DNA from 3 places in the Microbacterium sp. NPDC057944 genome. Region 1 is predicted to be linked to each of the others. Evidence: riboswitches for the same ligand, from Rfam matches in the RefSeq annotation. Region 1 holds a riboswitch; each other region holds the start of a gene.

Region 1 (5,932 bases):
GGTCGGCCACGGCCTGCTGCGACCAGATGATGGGGTTGGCCTTGGCACGGTTGCTCGTGAAGACGGCCGCTCCGACCTTGCGCGGGCCGCGGTTCACGACCACGGCGACGTCGGGCTTTCCCGTGCTCTTGAGGCCTGCGGCGACGCCGGCCGCCTCGAATCCTGCAGGTGCGGTGACACTCACGGTGCGACTCCGTTCACGGAGAGGGCGCGGTCTTCGGGGAGGCCGAGCGCGATGTTCATGGACTGGATGGCGGCACCGGCGGTGCCCTTGACGAGGTTGTCGACCGCGGTGACGACCGTGACGCGGTTCGCGGCGCGGTCGATCGCGAGTCCGATCAGTGCGGTGTTCGCCCCGAGCACGTCGGCCGTGCGCGGGAACTGCCCCTCGGGGAGCAGTTGGACGAAGGTCTCCCCCGCATAGGCGCTCTCCCACGCGTCGCGGATCTGCGCGTCGGTGACGCCCTCGACGATCGGAGCGGTCGAGGTGGCGAGGATGCCGCGCGACATCGGGACGAGCACGGGCGTGAAGGAGATGCGGATGCCGTCGGCGTCTGCCCCGGACGCCGCGGCGAGCGCCTGCCTGATCTCCGGGATGTGGCGGTGCGTGCCACCCACGGCGTAGGGGTTGGCGGTGCCGAGGATCTCGCTGCCGAGGAGGTTCGTCTTGAGGCTCTTGCCCGCGCCGGAGGGGCCGACCGCGAGCACGGAGACGATGTCGCCGGGATCGATCACTCCCGCGGCCACACCGGGGGCCAGGCTGAGGCTCACGGTCGAGGCGTTGCACCCCGGCGCCGCGATGCGTGTGGCACCGCGCAGGTTCGCCCGCTGCTTCCCCCCGCCGACGGGCAGCTCGGGAACGCCGTACGCCCACGGCTCGTGGAAGTCGCCGCCGTAGAAGGCGTCCCACGACTCCTTCGAGGTGAGCCGGTGGTCGGCGCCCGCGTCGATCACGAGCGGCACCGAGCCGAGCGCGTCGGTGTACTGCCCCGACTGCCCGTGCGGCAGGGCGAGGAACACGATGTCGTGCCCTGCCAGGATCTCGGGTGTCGTGTCCTGCAGCGTGAGATGGGCGAGCGAGCGCAGGTGGGGCTGATGCTGGATCAGCGGCTGCCCTGCGTTCGAGTGCGCGGTGACGGTGCGGATCTCGATGTCGGGATGGGCGGCCAGGAGGCGCAGAATCTCGCCGCCTGCGTAGCCGGATGCGCCGGAGACGGCGACGGAGTACGTCATGCTTCTACCTTAACGGTGGGAGGGTCGGAGGCCTGAGCGGCGACACCGGCACTCGACCGCCGTGCGTGCACAGGCAGGAGCGCGGGGTCGCCTAGAGTCGGCGGCCGCCGCGGCGTCGGCGCACAGCGATGACGCTCGGAGCGAGCGTCAGAGAAGCGGTGGCGGCCGAAGGCATGTCGCGACAGTAGCGCGAGCGCCGAGGCATCCGCAAATCCTGCGCGTCACATGCCCTGCGGGATCGGCGCAGCGAAGAAGGCGAGCTCGTGCGCGCTCGCGATCTCGAAGGCGCGGAGCATCCTCTCTCTACGCGAGGGCGACGATGCCGCCGCGGCCCGCGACACGTACGCGATCGCCGTCTCCGTCGCGGCTTCGAAACCGGGGTCGGCGTAGGTCGCGAGCCAGGACGCGTACGGATGCCGTGGATCGCGGGCGTACTCCCCGGACTCCCCCGCGTGCAGACGCCGACCGAGGTCGGTGTAGAGCCAGAAGCAGGGCAGGATCGCCGCGATGAGCTCGGCGTAGTCGCCCCCGAAGGCGACGGAGCGCAGGTGGTCGAGGTAGGCCGTCGTGGTCGGGGCGGGCGCGGCGGAGAACGTCTCCTGGCCGACGCCCGTCGCGGGGGTCAGCCAGGAGGCGTGCAGCTCGAGCTCTCCGACGATCGCCCCGTGTGCGGACTCCGCCCAGAACGCCTGCTCCGCCGACGACGGCGCCAGGCGGGACGCCTCCGCCAGCACTCTGGCGTACTCCCGCAGGTACAGCGCGTCCTGCGCGAGGTAGAACACGAACGCGTCCCGATCCAGCGTTCCGTCGGCGAGGGCACGGATGAACGGGAGCTCGTCGATGCCGGAGCGGATGCCGGAGATGCCCTCCCACCAGTCCGCGCGGACCTCGCCGGGGGTGGGTCGGGTGTCGAGTCCGCCGCGGGACCACAGGCCTGCGAAGTGGTGCACCGGACCGTGTCCGCGTCCGACACGGAGTTCGTGGCTCTCGCGCAGCGCCTCTCTCAGCCAGGTGCGCGCTCCGGCGACGGCATCCGCCGGGCTCTCCCCCCTCGCGAGCAGCGTGGCCAACGCGGAGGACAGCGAGCAGCCGGTGCCGTGCGTGTGCGGGGTGTCGATGCGGGCGCCGGAGAACTCGCGCCGCACCCCGGCGCCGATCAGCGCGTCCGGGGTCTCCGCGCCGGTGAGGTGCCCGCCCTTGACGAGCACCTGGGCGCCGATCTCGGCCGACAGATCCTCCGCCGCGGCGAGCGCCTCCTCCCAGCCTGCGATCCGACGGGAGGTCAGCACGGCGAGCTCGGTGAGATTGGGGGTGACGACGTCGGCACGGCTCAGCAGTCCGCGCAGCGCTCGCTCGGCCGCCGCGTCGAGCAGGCGGTCCCCGCTGGTGGCGACCATGACGGGATCGATCACGACGATCGGCGGGCGCACCCTGTCGAGCCAGTCGGCCACCGCGCCGATGACCTCCGCGTCGGCGAGCATGCCGATCTTCACGGCGTCCACGACGATGTCGTCCGAGATCGCGTCGAGCTGCGCGCGCAGGAACTCCGTCGGCGGCACGTGCACGGCGCTGACGCCCTGCGTGTTCTGCGCGGTGAGTGCGGTGAGGACGGCCATGCCGTATCCCCCGTTCGCCGCGATCGACTTCAGGTCGGCCTGGATGCCCGCCCCTCCCGACGGGTCGCTGCCGGCGATGCTGAGCACCCGCGGCACCCCCGCTGCACGCCAGCGGCGGAGGAGGCCTCGCGCCGCCGCCGCCGGATCATCGGCGGCGCACAGGGCCGACACGACCGCGAGACCGGCGGCGCCCGCCTCGCGCAGAGGCTCGGCGTCGTCGATGCCGACGCCGCCGATCGCCACGCACGGCAGCGGAGTGGCCGCGGCCACCGCCGCGAAGCCCTCGATGCCGAGTGCCGGCGGATGGTCGGGCTTGGTGCTTGTCGGTCGGATGACGCCGACGCCGAGGTAGTCCACGGTGCCCTCCGGCAGCTCTCCGAGTGCGGCGAGGTGCTCAGGGCTGTTCGCGGTGAGACCGATGAGGGCGTCGGGGCCGAGTGCGGCGCGGGCGCGCAGCACCGAGGAGTCCCCCTGTCCGAGGTGCACGCCGTCGACGCGGGCGCCTGCGGCACGAGCGGCGAGCGCGGCGTCGAGCCGGTCGTTCACGACGAGGAGCGCTCGACCGTCGATCACCCGGGAGAGCTCGACGAGCTGCGCGGTCGTCTCGGCATCCGTCGCCCGTTTGTCGCGCAGCTGCACGATGCGCACTCCCCCGTCGACGGCCATCCGCACGGTCTCCACGACGCCGCGTTCTCCGCACAGCCCCGGATCGGTGACGAGGTACAGAGAGAGGTCGGCGATCACAGCGCGCCGCCCTCGACGCGCGCCGCTCCGGCGAGATCGTCAGGGTGCACGGCGGCGAGCGCATCGAGCAGTGCGACCGCGAAGCTGCCCGGGCCCGCGGATGCCGCAGCGGCGCGCTCGGCGGCGATCGTGTAGACGAGGCTGGCCGAGGCGACCGCGGTGAGCGCATCGGCTCCCGTGGTCCGTGCGGCCCCGAGGAACGCAGCCATGACGGCGCCGAGAGCGCAGCCGCCTCCGGTGACCCTGGTGAGCAGCTCGTGTCCGTTCGCGAGCCGCAGTACGCGCTGCCCGTCGGTGATCAGGTCCACCGGCCCCGACACCGCGACGATGCTGCCGAAGCGCGAGGAGAGCGCGACCGCGGCGTCGGCGGCGGCATCCGTGGTGTCGGTGGCGTCGACCCCACGTCCGCCTGCGCTGAGACCGGCCAGTGCCAGGATCTCCGAGGCGTTGCCTCGGATGGCCGTCGGGCGCAGCGCCACGAGCTCCTGCGCCAGCGCCGTGCGCACCGGGAGCGCGCCGATGGCGACGGGGTCGAGCACCCAGGGCGTGCCGGACGCCGCGGCTCCGGCCGCCGCCTCCAGGCTCGCCGCTCGCTGCTCGGGGTTCGGCGTGCCGAGATTCACGAGCAGGCCGGAGGCGACGCCGGCGAACATCCCGGCCTCGCCGACGATGTCGACCATCGCGGGGGCCGCGCCGACGGCGAGGAGCACGTTGGCCGTGAACCCGGTGACGACGGCGTTGGTGATGCAGTGCGTGAGAGGAGGCGCCTCTCGCAGCACCCCCAGCAGCGTGGCGGCCTCGAAGACGAGATCGGAGGCGGATGCAGGACGCAGAAGATCGCTCATGCGACATTCCCTTCGCTAGTGCTAACTAGATCAGGTTCGACGGGTCTGTTCTCAGCCGCGGATGCGGCACCCCGTGTCACTGCTCGCAGTCTAGCGAAGAGCGCGGGTCACCCGAGCTCGGCGAGCAGCTCCAGCTCGTGGGATCGGGTGAGCCCCGCGCGCCGCTCGCGGTCGACGCCGCGTGCTCGTTCGTCCGCGAGAACCGCGTCCACGGTGTCCGCGAGCGGACGCAGCGTCCCGCCGTCGGAACGATAGGCGGCGTTCGAGCGCGTCATGAAACCGGTCATCTCCGCCGGCAGCCACAGCGGCAGCGAGCGCTCCCCCATCCAGTACTCGACGCCGTGCTCCACGAGCCATCCCTCGTCGGCGGACACCGTGGCGCCGGCATGCCCCGCCACCGCGCGGAACAGTGCGAGCACCTCGCCGAGCGGATGCTCGTCGCCGATCGTGTTCACCGCACCGGTCGATGCCGTGGCGGCCACGTACGCCGCGAGATCATCGACGTCGATCACCTGCGTCGTGCGCCCCTCGGTCGGCGGCAGCAGCACCGTCCCGTCGCCCGCGCGGTCGAAGGCCGCGGCCCAGTATCCGAACCGATCGCTGGGGTCGCCCGCGCCGACGATGAGTCCGGGTCGCACGATGAGCGCCCGGTCTGCGAGAGTGCGCACCGCGTCCTCCGCCGCGACCTTCTGCGGACCGTACTCGTACTCGTCCCCCGGTTCGGCGGCGATGTGCAGCGGAGCGGACTCGTCGGCGCCGACCGTGACGTCGTCGGAATAGGCGGACATCGACGAGACGTACGTCCAGCGTGCGGCTCGGTCTCCGAGCGCCTCGACGGCGGCGACGACATGGTCGGCTCGGGAGGAGATGTCGATCACACGGTCCCAGTCACGGACGGCCGCCTCCGCGTATGCGTCGGGCTCATCGCGGTCGGCCCGCACGAGAGCAGCCCCGCTCGGCGCCGTGCGTGCGCCACGGGCGAGGCACGTGACCTCGACACCGTCGTCGATCAGCCGTCGCGCGATGCGGCCGGAGAGCCAGCCGGTCCCGCCGAGGATCAGTGCAGTCGTCATGCGTCCATGTCATCAGCATCCGCCTCCGCACGGAAGCCCGTTCCGCCCAGAGCAGAGCGCCGACACCGCAACAGAGCAGACCTCAGGGGCGCCGCAGCCCCTCCAGGCCGCGAAGCTCGGGGAGGGTCCACGTCGGGTCGGGGCGCCATGCGACCCACTCCGGGTCGAAGGGCCAGTCGCCGTCGTGGAAGGACTGGATCGCGGCATCCGCATGCCTCTCGATCTGCGCGGCCTGCTCGCAGGTGAGCCGACCCTGCACGATCGCCGCGGCGACCTCGTCTTCGTCCTTGAGATGAACCGTGCGGTCCGCCGCGATCCAGACGTCGAGGATGTGATCCGAGGAGTAGGTGTCGCGGTCGGTGCGCAGGTGGGCGTTCTCCAGATTCACGTACCAGCCGTCGAAGCGCCAGTCGCCGTCATC
Region 2 (5,932 bases), on a different contig from region 1:
CCAGCAGAGCGCGATCGACGCCGTCATCGCCGCCGCGGGCGACCGCATCGACGGCCTCGCGAACGTCGCCGGCATCAACGACGACTTCTCCCCCGCAGGCGAGACGACGGATGCCGTCTGGGACCGCGTCATCGCGATCAACCTCACCGCCCCGTTCAAGCTCATGCGCGCGGTGCTCCCGATCATGGAGGCGGCCGGCAGCGGTTCGATCCTCAACGTGTCGAGCGAGGCCGGCCTGCGCGGCAACGCCTCCGGCAACGCCTACACGGCCAGCAAGCACGGCATCATCGGCGTCACGAAGTCTGCGGCGTTCATGTACGGGCCGAACGGCATCCGCGTGAACTCCGTCGCCCCGGGCGGCGTGGCCACCGGCATCCCGATGCCCCCGAACATGTCGGAGTACGGTTCGGGTCGCCTTGCGCCGTTCCAGCAGGCGATCCCCACCGTCGCGACCGCCGAGCACCTGGCGGCGTCGATCACGTTCCTGCTCAGCGACGATGCCGTGAACATCAACGGCGCCGTGCTCGCGTCGGACGGCGGGTGGTCGGTGCAGTAGGGGGCAGCCGTACAGAACGGGTATGCCCTGATCAGCGGAGCGCTGAGATCAGGACGGAGTCATGCAATCGTCTTGTTCTCTGAAGAAGACCCGGATCTCGATTGCCCACGATCGCACCAAGGTAAACAATCGCCGAAGCGCCATCAATATCGTGCCCCGAAGCATCTGCGTACCGTCGAACAACGTTGAGCGTCTCTGGCCGAGTGAGCGCGCTCATCAGATCTTGAACCGTCAACACGTCAACCTGCTGCAGGACCCCAACAAGTCGATCAGCGTCCTCGATCTCCAAGGAAAGACCATCGGGGCCAAGCTTCGGCGCGTCCCTCAAACCTTCAGACAAGGCGCCAAGCAATCTAAGTGAACTCAGCTTCTCTTCAAGACCGCTGCCCGAATGGTATGCGGATTGGAGCTCGCGAACATGGTCCACCAGATCTGAAGCGATCGAGGAAAACTCACGGTCAATCAGTTCAAGCGCACCTGCGAGCGCGTCGAATCGTCGCTTCAAGGGTTGCGGAACGGAGTCGCCAGCTTTATACCTAAACGAGTGTTCAATCTCGGCCCACGCATGCGAGATAACGCTTCGAATCTGAACTTCGACTACTGCGATACGAAGAACTTCCTTGACGTCCTCGAGCCCAGTGGGTTTTGGCTTCAAAACGAGATGAACGCTTCGGTAACCAACTTCACCGGGCCCAAGACCGTCAGTCTTATTGACAGAGTATTGAGGCATCTCCTGGAAACGACGCTTGAGGATGTCGCCCGCCTGCTCGATCGAGTGATCGAACAGAGTAACGACTCGGGCACCGAGGATGTCAGTCATCTGTTGCGCCGGCCTCCCATAGGCTTTGCGAGAGATCTTTTCCGCGGCAGAGTCAGGATCTTTCGCGCGGACATCAATCATCTGCACGCCATGAGCTCGCCCCGAAAGCGCGTCCTCTAGCTGCTGGCGAACCTCGTCAGCAGCTCTCTCATAGCTTGTGAACTCTGACCGATACCTCGCCAGCCACTTTTCTGCGACGACACCCATGATTTAGGCCTCGCCTGTCACCACTTGCCGAAGGATATCGATACGCGTCCGACGCGGACGAATGTTGTCCGTCTGCCTCGACTGTGCGGCTAGGTAGGCCGCCTTTCGCGGATTCGCCTCATCGTTGTCCAGCAGCTCACGATCGAAGCGAGAAAGACGCTCAAAGAGCTGCTCCGAAGTCGGAAGCGAGTCTCCATCAGCCTCGATTTCGCTAAGCGCCCCGACAAGTGCGTAGAAGTTTGCCGGCCTCTTGATGAAGAGCTGCTTAATGTTCGGAAGGGACTCTCTGATCATCTCCACATACCTCAAGAGACGTTCCTTCAACTGATCACCTTCAACAAACTCAGTTGCATACGCCTCGTAATACAGATCCACCGATTGCTTTTTGTCCTGAGGGCCCTCCTGCAAGAGGATCAGTAGCTCGGCGGCAAACTCATCGTTCTTCATCCTCTTAGCAGCCTGGGGGGAGACGATCCCCATCTGCTTCCACTGGCCCCAGCCGCCGACGCTCTCTGCCAGTCGTTTGAACTCACCATCCTCGCCCGCATGGCGTCGTTCCTGAGGGTTCAGCGCAACGACATAGCGGTTCATCCTTGCGAACATCGCTCGAATCGCGGTAGGAGTGAATCCTGAAAGCTCTTGGATAACAAAGTCATACTCGAGAATCTTCGAGCGGTCGTCGGCAGAGAGCGTCTTCCACCTCAAGCGGCTCCACGACTCGCCTTCAGACTCGGTGAGCGAGAAGCGATTGGCGAGAAAGTCCATCACCGCGGACAACCGTTGCTGTCCATCCACAACTGTGTACTCGATACGACCGGTCTGTACACTCACCGTCCGCTGAAAGTAGAGCACAGGAATGGGATTTCCGGTGAGAATCGTATCCATGAGGTATGCCTTAGCCGGCCTTGGCCATACAGCATTCCGCTGAAACTCCGGACTGAGCTGAAGCTGACCCTCATCGTAGAGCTGCTTAAGGAGACCGATGTCTTTGGTCGTGGTCGCAATCTTCGGGGCCAAGATCTCTCCTCACAGCTCGTTCACGCCGGACCGGCGCACAGTTACTCCACCGACGTTACAGATGAATCAGCCTTGGAACCACAATAGGATCCTGCTCCGCCTCGGTCGCCACCACAGGCCCCCTACCGCACTCCCCCACTCAGGCGTACCCTCACCTCAGAGGTGCACTGATGCCCGTTCCCGACAGCATCTTCTCCGGGTCCATCCCTGAGAACTACGACCGCTACATGGTGCCGCTGATCTTCGAGCCCTATGCGGCCGATGTCGCGCGCCGGGCGGCGGCGCTGGAGCCGCGACGGGTGTTGGAGACCGCGGCCGGAACGGGCGTCGTCCCGCGATTCCTGCTGCCGCTGCTGCCCGCCGGCTCGGCCTATGTCGCGACCGATCTGAGCGCGCCGATGCTGGACTACGCGGCATCCGTCCTGCCCGATCCGCGGCTGCGCTGGCAGACCGCCGACGCGCAGGACCTGCCCTTCGACGACGGCGCCTTCGACCTGGTGCTGTGCCAGTTCGGGGCGATGTTCTTCCCCGACCGCAGGCGCGCCTACCGCGAGGCGCGACGGGTGCTCGAACCCGGCGGGAGCTTCATGTTCGCCGTCTGGGACGCGATCGAGAGGAACGACTTCGCCGACGAGGTGGGGCACGCGCTCGCGGCGATGTTCCCCGCCGACCCTCCGCGCTTCATGGCCCGCACCCCGCACGGCTATCACGACGTCGCCCTGATCGAGCAGGAGGTGCGGGATGCCGGCTTCACCACTGTCACGATCGACACCGTGACCGCGCAGAGCGTCGCACCGTCGGCCCTCGTCGCGGCGACCGCGTACTGCCAGGGCACACCCCTGCGCGGCGAGATCGAGGCGCGGGACCCCGTCGGCCCTCGCGGAGGCGACGGTGCGGGCAGCCGCCGCGATCGCCGCCCGTTTCGGCGACGGCGAGGTGCGGGGGCGGATCCAGGCGCACGTCGTCACGGCCTCGGGCTGACGCGCGACGGGCGAACGGGCGACGAGCGACGAGCGACGAGCGACGAGCGAACGTTTCGTCTCGCTGCGCTCGCTCAACGACCGGGGGGCTGTGCCCCTCCCCTAGACTTCCCTCAACCATGGGAGTCCCGGCAGGGGCTGAGAGGGCGCTGACGCCGCGCCGACCGTCATACCTGATGCGGGTCATGCCGCCGTAGGAAGTCGAGCCATATGTCGCGCCTCATCGCCGAGCCCACCGTCTCCCCCTCTCGAGCCCGCAACGCCGTCCGCGGCGGACTGCTCGGCAACTTCGTCGACCAGGTCGACATCTTCCTACCGGTCATCGCCCTCGCCCCCGCCGCCGCGATCGTGCTGGGTCCCGATGCGGCCGCCGCCCAGACGGGCCTGATCTTCGTCGCCACTCTGCTCGGACGTCCGCTCGGCGCCGCGATCTTCGGGAGCCTCGCCGACCGTCACGGACGAACGAGAACCACCACGGCGGCGATCACCGGCATCGCGATCACGACGCTGCTGATCGCCCTGATCCCCACCCACGACGTCGGCGGCGCGGCGACCCTGTGGGCCTTCGTGGCCCTGCGCTTCGTCGGCGGCGTCTTCCTCGGCGGCGAGTACTCCGCGGCGATCCCCCTCGCCATGGAGTGGACCGCCCCGCGCCGGCGCGGCCTGCTCAGCGGCGGCATCATGGCCATGTCACCCCTCGCCAACGCGTTCATCGCCGGGCTCACGCTGACCCTCGTCCAGGTGCTCGGACCCGACGCCTACGCCGGCTGGGGGTGGCGGATGCCGTTCATCGCCGGCGCGCTGCTCGCCGCGGCGATGCTCTGGTACTACGTCGCCGGCGTCGACGACGCCCCGATCCCGACGAACGGCGCCCGCCGCGCACGTCCGCTCACCGCCATCCTCATCGGTCCGTTCCGCCGCCAGCTGTGGCAGGTGTTCGTGCTGATGACCGGGCTCTGGCTGTTCACCCAGATGGCGATCCCCGTGCTCACCGGGATGCTGCGCGAGGCGCCGCAGGTCGGACCGACGACCGTCCCGTTCATCATGCTGATCGCGACCCTCGTCTCGGCAGCCGCGATGCTCTCCGCCGGCGCGCTCTCGCAGCGGATCGGACGGAGACGCTTCTTCGTGGTCTTCGGTGCGGGGGCGCTCGTCGCCGCACCCCTCGCCTTCGCGTGGGCACTGACCTCGCAGGGCGTCGCCGCCGTGCTCGCGGTGACCGTCGTGCAGATCGTCACGGTCTCGGCCTACGGTCCGGTGGGCGCGTACCTCGCCGAGCGCTTCCCCTCCGCCGTGCGGTCGAGCGGCTACGGGGTCGGGTACTCGCTGTCCCTCGTCGTGCCGGCGCTCTTCCCGTTCTGGCTGCCCTGGTTGCAGAGCACACTCGGCCCGGTCGCGGCGGTCATGGCCGTGCTCGCCGCGGCATCCGCTCTCCTCGTGATCGGTGCGCTCCTCGGCCCCGAGCCGGATCGGACCGCAGCTCTGGAGTGAGCGACGCGTGAGGAGTCAGAGAACGTCGGATCCGGACGGTCGGATGCCGCGATCTCTGACTCCTCACGGCCCGGATACCCCGGGTCAGTCCTTCGGGACGTTCTCGTCGGAGCTGTAGTTGCCGTCGCCCGACAGCGAGAGCGCACTGAACCGGATGGGACGCGTCACGCTCTTGAAGTCGAGAGGGCAGTGGCGCAGCCCGGCCGGGATGTACAGCGCACCCGACGTCGTGACCGAGTACGTCTCGCCGTCGAGGTCGATCAGCAGTTCGCCGCCGAGGTCGTGCGGGTTCTCCGGGTCGGACCCGGTCCAGATGAGCACTTCGTCGTAGTCGTGCTCGTGCTCGTTGACCCAGTGGCTGGGCTCGTCGGTGGGGTTGATCCACGAGTAGGTCATGTGGACCTTCGCTCCGGGGACGTCCGCCGCGCGCATCAGGGCGAACGCGTCGCCGATGTGGGCGGGGCGGGGCTCTCCGGTGCCGATGGCGCCCTCGTTCACGAGGTCGTCGGTGGTGTCCTGCATGTGCCGGACGAACAGGTGCTCGTACTTCGCTGTCACGACTGCTTCCTTTCAGATCGGGCGGCCCGCATCGCCGAGATCAGGGGATGCGGATGCCGCCGCCTTCGACGCTAGGTACCCGTCCGACGCCCCGACCAGGGACTTCCATCGCCTGTCCTGGTACGTCCGCGGGGTACCTTCCCCGCACCCTCCCCGCCCGCACGACAATGTTCGACATGACCTCACCGAACGTGCTGTCCGACGACGCGCAGCGCACCCTCCCCGACCTGGACCGGCTCGTCGGCCTCCCCCTGCGCCGCAAGCCCCGCATCCTCAGCCGCTGGATCCCCGCCGTCCTCTTCG
Region 3 (5,932 bases), on a different contig from region 1:
CTACTGGCGTCTGTACCAGTCGCAGTTCGAGCAGGCCGCGGCCGACATCGACGCCGAAGAGGCGCTCACCGGAACGACCCCCGTGGTCGTCGCCGGCGACGCCGAGGCCGAGGCCGATGCCGCGCGCGTCGGCGCCTCGGTCGGCGCGCAGAGCCCGGCAGCGGAGGTCGCCTCGGCGGAGTCGCTCATCGAGCGTTCGGACTCCGGCGACAACAGGGCCTGAGTTCACCGCGAAAGCCCCGCCCCGGTCACTCGGGGCGGGGCTTTCGCGTGCTCAGGGCTGTGTCCCGGAGGTTGTGCGTCTGGGGCTTTCGCGTGCTTCGGGCTGTGCGCTCCGGGGCCGTGGGCCCTGGGTTTGTGTGCCTGGCTCCGACTAGCGCTTGACGGAGGTCAGGCCGAAGAGCTCCAGGGGGTGGGTGAGACGCCACCAGGCACTGGGCCCCTCGAGCTTCTTCTTCAGAGTGAGCGGCGTCGTCGCCGTGTCGAGGGGGCCGGCGACGGTCAACGTGCCGACCTCGGCGCCCGCCTTGCTCTTCTCGCCCAGATCGAACTCGGGCGTCGCCTCCGCCGCGGCGGCGTCCCACAGCACGACCTCGGCGTCGGCATCCGTCACGATCTCGGTGGACGCACCCCACAGGGTGTCCACCTCTCCGACGACGGTTCCCTTCGCCACCGCGGGGGCCTCGGCCTGCAGCGCGTCCTCGACCTGCGAGAACAGGGACCGGGTCGACGCGAGACGCATGTCGTCATCGGCCTGCGTGAGCACCGAGGCGTAGAGATGCACGGTCGTGCCGTCGACGACCACGTCCTTCGCGGTGAGCAGATTCCAGCTCTCGTGAAGGGTGCCGGTCTTGATGCCGACCACACCGGAGTCCGACAGCATCCCGTTCGTGTTCTTCACGAGTCCGGCGCCCGGCAGCTCGACCGAGGGCGTGCCGACGATCCCCGCGAACACGGGGTTCTGCATCGCCCGCTCCGCCACGGCGATCAGCGCCTCGGGGGTCGCCGTGTTGCGCTCGTCGAATCCGGAGGGCGAGAGGATCGTGATGCCCTGGATGCCGCGATCTCTGAGCCAGGTCGCCGCGGCGTCAGCGAAAGCCTTGTCCGAGCCCCAGATCTCCTTCGCGAGGCGGTCGATGTAGTTGTTCGCCGAGCCGAGCAGGATGCCCTGCAGCATCTGGAACTCCGTCAGGGAACCCCCGACGGGCACGTCGAGCGCCGACTGGTCGCTGCGCTTGTACGCGAGATACGACTGGCTGTCGGCCTTGGTGAAGGAGAAGGACGGACCCTGCTCGCCGACGGCGAGCGGCATCTGATCCAGCACCATGAGCACGCTGACCACCTTGGTGATGCTCGCGATGACGGCCGGATCCGGCGACGAGGCGACCGTTCCGATGCCCTGGATGCCGACCGCCGCACTGCCCTGCGTCGGCCACGTGATGGCCGCTGCCGGAGCGGCCGTCGCCTGGAACTCCGCCGTCTTCACGGTCGGCGCGACCTCGTGCAGCGGCCACAGCAGGGTCGTGCCCGCGTAGGAGGCGGCCAGTGCGGCGAGGATGCCGATCGGCACGAGCACGCCTGGACCCGCCGCGGCGGGGCGCAGCCGGGCGCCCGTCCAGAGCGCGGCCCCAGGTTCGCGCACCTGATCGCCGTCGAGCGTCGCCGTCGGGGAGTGGTCGGCGACGGATGCCGCATCCACCCAGGTGAGTGCGGTCGCCGCTCCGCCCTCGCTCGCCCACTGAGCGGCGGGGGCCTCTGCGTCCGCGACCAGCTGCTCCAGCTCGGAGTCGTGAGCCGCAGCATCCGGGATCGCTGGTACCCGGTCGAGCTCCGCGTCGATGGCCGACGTGTCCGCGTCTGCGGCGGCGTCGATCGGGGCATCGCCCAGGGGAGCGGTGGCCTCGGCGGAGTCAGGAGCGGTCACCTGCTTACGGTACCGAACTCTCCCGTGAGAACCGCGGTGCCGCAACAGGGGAGCGCGGAGTGTCGGCACTGGGTATGATCGAGAGCACAACCACGGGAGTCCGGCGAGCCGGGCTGAGAGGGAGCGAATCGCGCTTCGACCGTCGAACCTGATCCGGATCATGCCGGCGCAGGGAGGAGTTCAGATGAGTACGTCCACGCACCGGTCCCGCACCGAAGCGGCATCCACGGCCACAGGCCTGCGCAACGCACAGCTCTGGCGGTGGCGCGTCGTCGACATCGTCGTGGCCAGCGTCGTCGCCGTCGCCTGCGCGGCGATCTTCCTGCTGTGGAACGTCGGATACGTGACCCCGAGCGGGGCCCTCGAGGCGCTGCTCCCCGGCGTCCAGGGACTGCTCGCCGGTCCGTGGCTGATCGCCGGAGTCCTCGGCGGGCTGATCGTCCGCAAGCCCGGCGCCGCGCTCTACACCGAGCTCGTCGCCGCGATCATCTCGGCGCTGATCGGCAACGCGTGGGGGCCGCTGACCATCGTCTCCGGACTCGTGCAGGGCCTCGGCGCCGAGCTGATCTTCCTCGTGTTCCTGTACGGCGTCTGGCGTCTGCCCGTCGCGATGCTGGCCGGCGCCGGCGCGGGGCTCGCGTGCGGCATCAACGACCGCATCCTCTGGTACCCGGGGGCGGACACGCTCTTCACCGCCGTCTACATCTCCTCGACGACCATCTCCGGTGCGGTGATCGCCGGGCTCGGCGCCTGGCTGATCGCCCGCGGACTCGCCGCCACCGGCGCCCTGAGCCGGTTCGCGGCCGGCCGCGAGGTCACCGCACGAGTGTGACCGCCCGGGTGAACCCCGCCGCGCTCGATGCGCGCGGCTGGGGATGGCGCTACGCCACCCGGCTGCGCTGGGCCGTGCGCGAGGTCGAACTGCGAATCGAGCCGGGGGAGCGGGTGCTTCTGCTCGGCGCCTCCGGCTCGGGCAAGTCCACGCTGCTGCAGGGCTTCGGCGGCGTGCTCGGCGGCGCCGACGAGGGGGAGACGCACGGAGCGCTCCTCGTCGACGGCGTTCCCGCGACGGAGAGCCGGGGCCGCGTCGGGATGGTGCTGCAGGACCCCGACACGCAGACCATGCTCGCGAGGGTCGGCGACGACATCGCCTTCGGATGCGAGAACCTCGGCGTGCCCCGCGAGGAGATCTGGTCGCGGGTGCGCGAGGCGATGGATGCCGTCGAGCTCGACGTGCCCCTCGACCGCTCGACAGCGGCGCTCTCGGGAGGGCAGAAGCAGCGGCTGGCGCTGGCGGGCGTGATCGCGATGCGCCCCGGAGCGATCCTGCTCGACGAGCCGACCGCCAACCTCGACCCCGAGGGGGTGCGGGATGTGCGGGATGCGGTCGCCGCCGCCCTCGACGCGACCGGGGCGACCCTCGTCGTGATCGAGCACCGCATCGACGTGTGGCTGCCCCTGGTCGACCGGGTCATCGTGCTCGGCGCGGAGCCCGAAGGCACCGTCGTCCTCGCAGACGGGACTCCCGACGAGGTGCTCGGCGCGCGCGGCGCCGAGCTCGCCGCATCCGGGGTCTGGGTGCCCGGTCATCCGCCGGCCGTTCCCCCTCCGCCGGCGCACGGACCGGGTGAGCTCCTGCTGCATGCGCACGCGCTGACTGTGGCGCGCAGCCGCGGCATCCAGGTCGCCGGTCCCTTCGACCTCGACGTGCACGCGGGGGAGGCGATCGGCATCACCGGCCCGAACGGGGCGGGCAAGTCGACCTTCGGGCTCACGCTCGCGGGTCTCATCCCGGCGGAGACCGGGCGGGTCGTCGCCTCGGCAGCGCTGTCGTCGGGGTCGGGAGACGACCCCTTCCGCTGGACGTCCCGCGCGCTGCTCACCCGCATCGCGACGGTGCTGCAGACCCCCGAGCACCAGCTCCTCGCGAAGACCGTTCGGGAGGAGCTCGCCGTGGGCCCCCGCGCTCTGCGGCTGGACGAGGCGGAGATCGCCCGACGTGCCGACGAGCTGCTGGAGCGTCTGCGGCTGACCGCGCTCGCCGAGGCGAACCCGTACACGCTGTCCGGTGGGGAGAAGCGTCGTCTCACGGTGGCCGCCGCTCTCGCCACTCGCCCGCAGATGATCGTGCTCGACGAGCCGACGTTCGGGCAGGACGCCACGACCTGGGCCGAGCTCGTCGCGATCATCGCCGGCCTGAGAGACGACGGCGCCGCGATCGTCGCGATCAGCCACGATGAGGCCGTGCTGCGCGCCCTGCGCGCCCGCAGGCTCGAGGTGGGCGCATGATCGATCCGCTCACCGCCCGCATCGAGCGCCGCGGCCCCATCGCTCCGCGCTCGGCGCTCGCCAAGCTCGCCGCGGCGCTGCTCATCGCGGTTCCGCTCATCCTCTCGATCGACGTGGTGTCGGCATCCGTCGCCCTGGTCCTGGAGATCCCCCTGCTGCTGCTCGCGGGCCTCGGCGCACGCGAGTTCTGGACCCGCACCGCGGTGCTCTGGATCGCGGCCCCGCTGAGCGCGGTCACGATCGCCCTGTACGGAGCGCAGAGCGGCGAGGTGCACTTCGAGTGGCTGCTGATGAGGGTGAGCGACGGATCGCTCGCGCTCGCCGCCGCCACCGCAGTGCGCGTGCTGGCGATCGGCCTGCCCTCCGTGGTGCTCTTCGTCACGGTCGATCCCACCGACCTCGCCGACGATCTGGCGCAGCGGCTCCGGCTGCCCGCACGCTTCGTCGTCGGAGCCCTCGCCGGAATGCGGATGCTCGGACTCCTCGCCGACGACTGGCGGGCTCTCGCGCTCGCCAGGAGGGCGCGAGGTGTCGCCGATCAGGGTCGCATCCGCCGCACCCTCGGCATGGCGTTCGCGCTGTTCGTGCTCGCGATCCGCCGCGGCTCCTCGCTCGCCACGGCGATGGAGGCCAGGGGATTCGGGGGAACGGGTCCGCGGTCGTGGGCGCGGGAATCGGTGTGGACCCGGCGCGACACCGCGCTCCTGCTCGCGTGTGCGGTGATCCCGCTCGTCGCGATCGCCGCCGCCGTCGCGACCGGCTCCTGGAACTTCGTCATCGGCGCGGGCGGGGCGTCGTGACTCAGGTCCTGTTCCACAGCCGCCGGTAGTAGGCGAGCCGTTCACGGTCGGGCTCCACGCCGTACGCCTCGATGAGGGTGTCGGTCCAGCCCGGGCCGGCGTTCCACTTCGTGCTCATCGCGGCGACGGCGATGTCCGCCCAACGGTCGGCGACTCCGATCGCGGCGAGGTCGACGTGCGCGACGGGGCGGCCCGCATCGTCCAGCAGCGTGTTGGGCATGCAGGCGTCGCCGTGGCACACCACGAGCCTGTCGACCGGAGGGGGCGTCCGCAGCTTCTCCGGCACGATCACGCCGCGCGCGGCGGCGCCGCTGATGCGACCTGCGACGCTCCACGCCCACGGGCACTCGTCGACGGGAAGGCTCGCATGCAGCATCCGGAGGCCCTCGCCCACCGCGCGCACGGCCCGTTCCGGATCGTCATGCCAGCGGGGATCCACGGCGCTGCGTGCATCGAGCGCCACCGTGACGAGCCACTCGTGCTCGGCGTCCTGCCCCTGCTCGATCACCTCGGGGACGGTGATCCACCGGCGTGCCCAGCGCATCCGCTCGGCCTCGTCCCGCATGTTCGCCTCGGCGTCGTGCGGTCCCCACTTGATGTAGCGGTCGTCGTCGGTGCGGAAGGTCAGCCCGCCGATGCCGTTCACCCACACCGGTTCGAGACCGGCGCCGCCCGCGAGCTCGAGAACCCGTGCGGGTACGGGGAGATCGAGGGAGGGGTTGCTCACGCATCCATCCTGCCGTGCGCCCGCAGCGCCTCCTCCAGCACGGCGGCGTGGTTGTGCACCGGGTCGTGCGCCGCGTACACGAGGGTGACGACCGGATGCGGGCGCAGAGCGGCGGCGAGCTCGCGCAGCGCCTCCGCCGACTCGTGCGCGAGCTGCGCGCGGTACCGATCGGCGTAGACGTCCCACTCGTCG

Evidence for each region. Region 1 has a riboswitch for thiamine pyrophosphate ahead of thiM (hydroxyethylthiazole kinase). Riboswitches for the same ligand answer to the same signal wherever they lie in the genome.
Region 2: linked by a shared signal. The riboswitch ahead of ACFVRO_RS02795 (MFS transporter) and the one ahead of thiM (hydroxyethylthiazole kinase) in region 1 are both predicted to bind thiamine pyrophosphate.
Region 3: linked by a shared signal. The riboswitch ahead of ACFVRO_RS06180 (ECF transporter S component) and the one ahead of thiM (hydroxyethylthiazole kinase) in region 1 are both predicted to bind thiamine pyrophosphate.

What each region holds. Positions count from the first base shown of each region.
Region 1 is NZ_JBHVPJ010000003.1:11,580-17,511, forward strand. Features, by position in the region: gene argJ (bifunctional glutamate N-acetyltransferase/amino-acid acetyltransferase ArgJ) at 1-184, opposite strand, end outside; gene argC (N-acetyl-gamma-glutamyl-phosphate reductase) at 181-1,233, opposite strand; gene ACFVRO_RS17115 (bifunctional hydroxymethylpyrimidine kinase/phosphomethylpyrimidine kinase) at 1,455-3,593, opposite strand; gene thiM (hydroxyethylthiazole kinase) at 3,590-4,438, opposite strand; TPP riboswitch at 4,428-4,522, opposite strand; gene ACFVRO_RS17125 (NAD-dependent epimerase/dehydratase family protein) at 4,546-5,511, opposite strand; gene ACFVRO_RS17130 (DUF402 domain-containing protein) at 5,594-5,932, opposite strand, start outside.
Region 2 is NZ_JBHVPJ010000001.1:629,008-634,939, forward strand. Features, by position in the region: gene ACFVRO_RS02775 (SDR family NAD(P)-dependent oxidoreductase) at 1-556, shown strand, start outside; gene ACFVRO_RS02780 (GTP pyrophosphokinase family protein) at 588-1,583, opposite strand; gene ACFVRO_RS02785 (DUF262 domain-containing protein) at 1,587-2,600, opposite strand; gene ACFVRO_RS02790 (class I SAM-dependent methyltransferase) at 2,771-3,733, shown strand; TPP riboswitch at 3,690-3,796, shown strand; gene ACFVRO_RS02795 (MFS transporter) at 3,791-5,071, shown strand; gene ACFVRO_RS02800 (hypothetical protein) at 5,156-5,629, opposite strand; gene ACFVRO_RS02805 (amino acid ABC transporter permease) at 5,806-5,932, shown strand, end outside.
Region 3 is NZ_JBHVPJ010000001.1:1,356,301-1,362,232, forward strand. Features, by position in the region: gene ACFVRO_RS06170 (ABC transporter ATP-binding protein) at 1-223, shown strand, start outside; gene ACFVRO_RS06175 (D-alanyl-D-alanine carboxypeptidase) at 374-1,924, opposite strand; TPP riboswitch at 2,007-2,118, shown strand; gene ACFVRO_RS06180 (ECF transporter S component) at 2,109-2,756, shown strand; gene ACFVRO_RS06185 (ABC transporter ATP-binding protein) at 2,753-4,213, shown strand; gene ACFVRO_RS06190 (energy-coupling factor transporter transmembrane protein EcfT) at 4,210-5,013, shown strand; gene ACFVRO_RS06195 (phosphotransferase) at 5,015-5,740, opposite strand; gene ACFVRO_RS06200 (DUF488 domain-containing protein) at 5,737-5,932, opposite strand, start outside.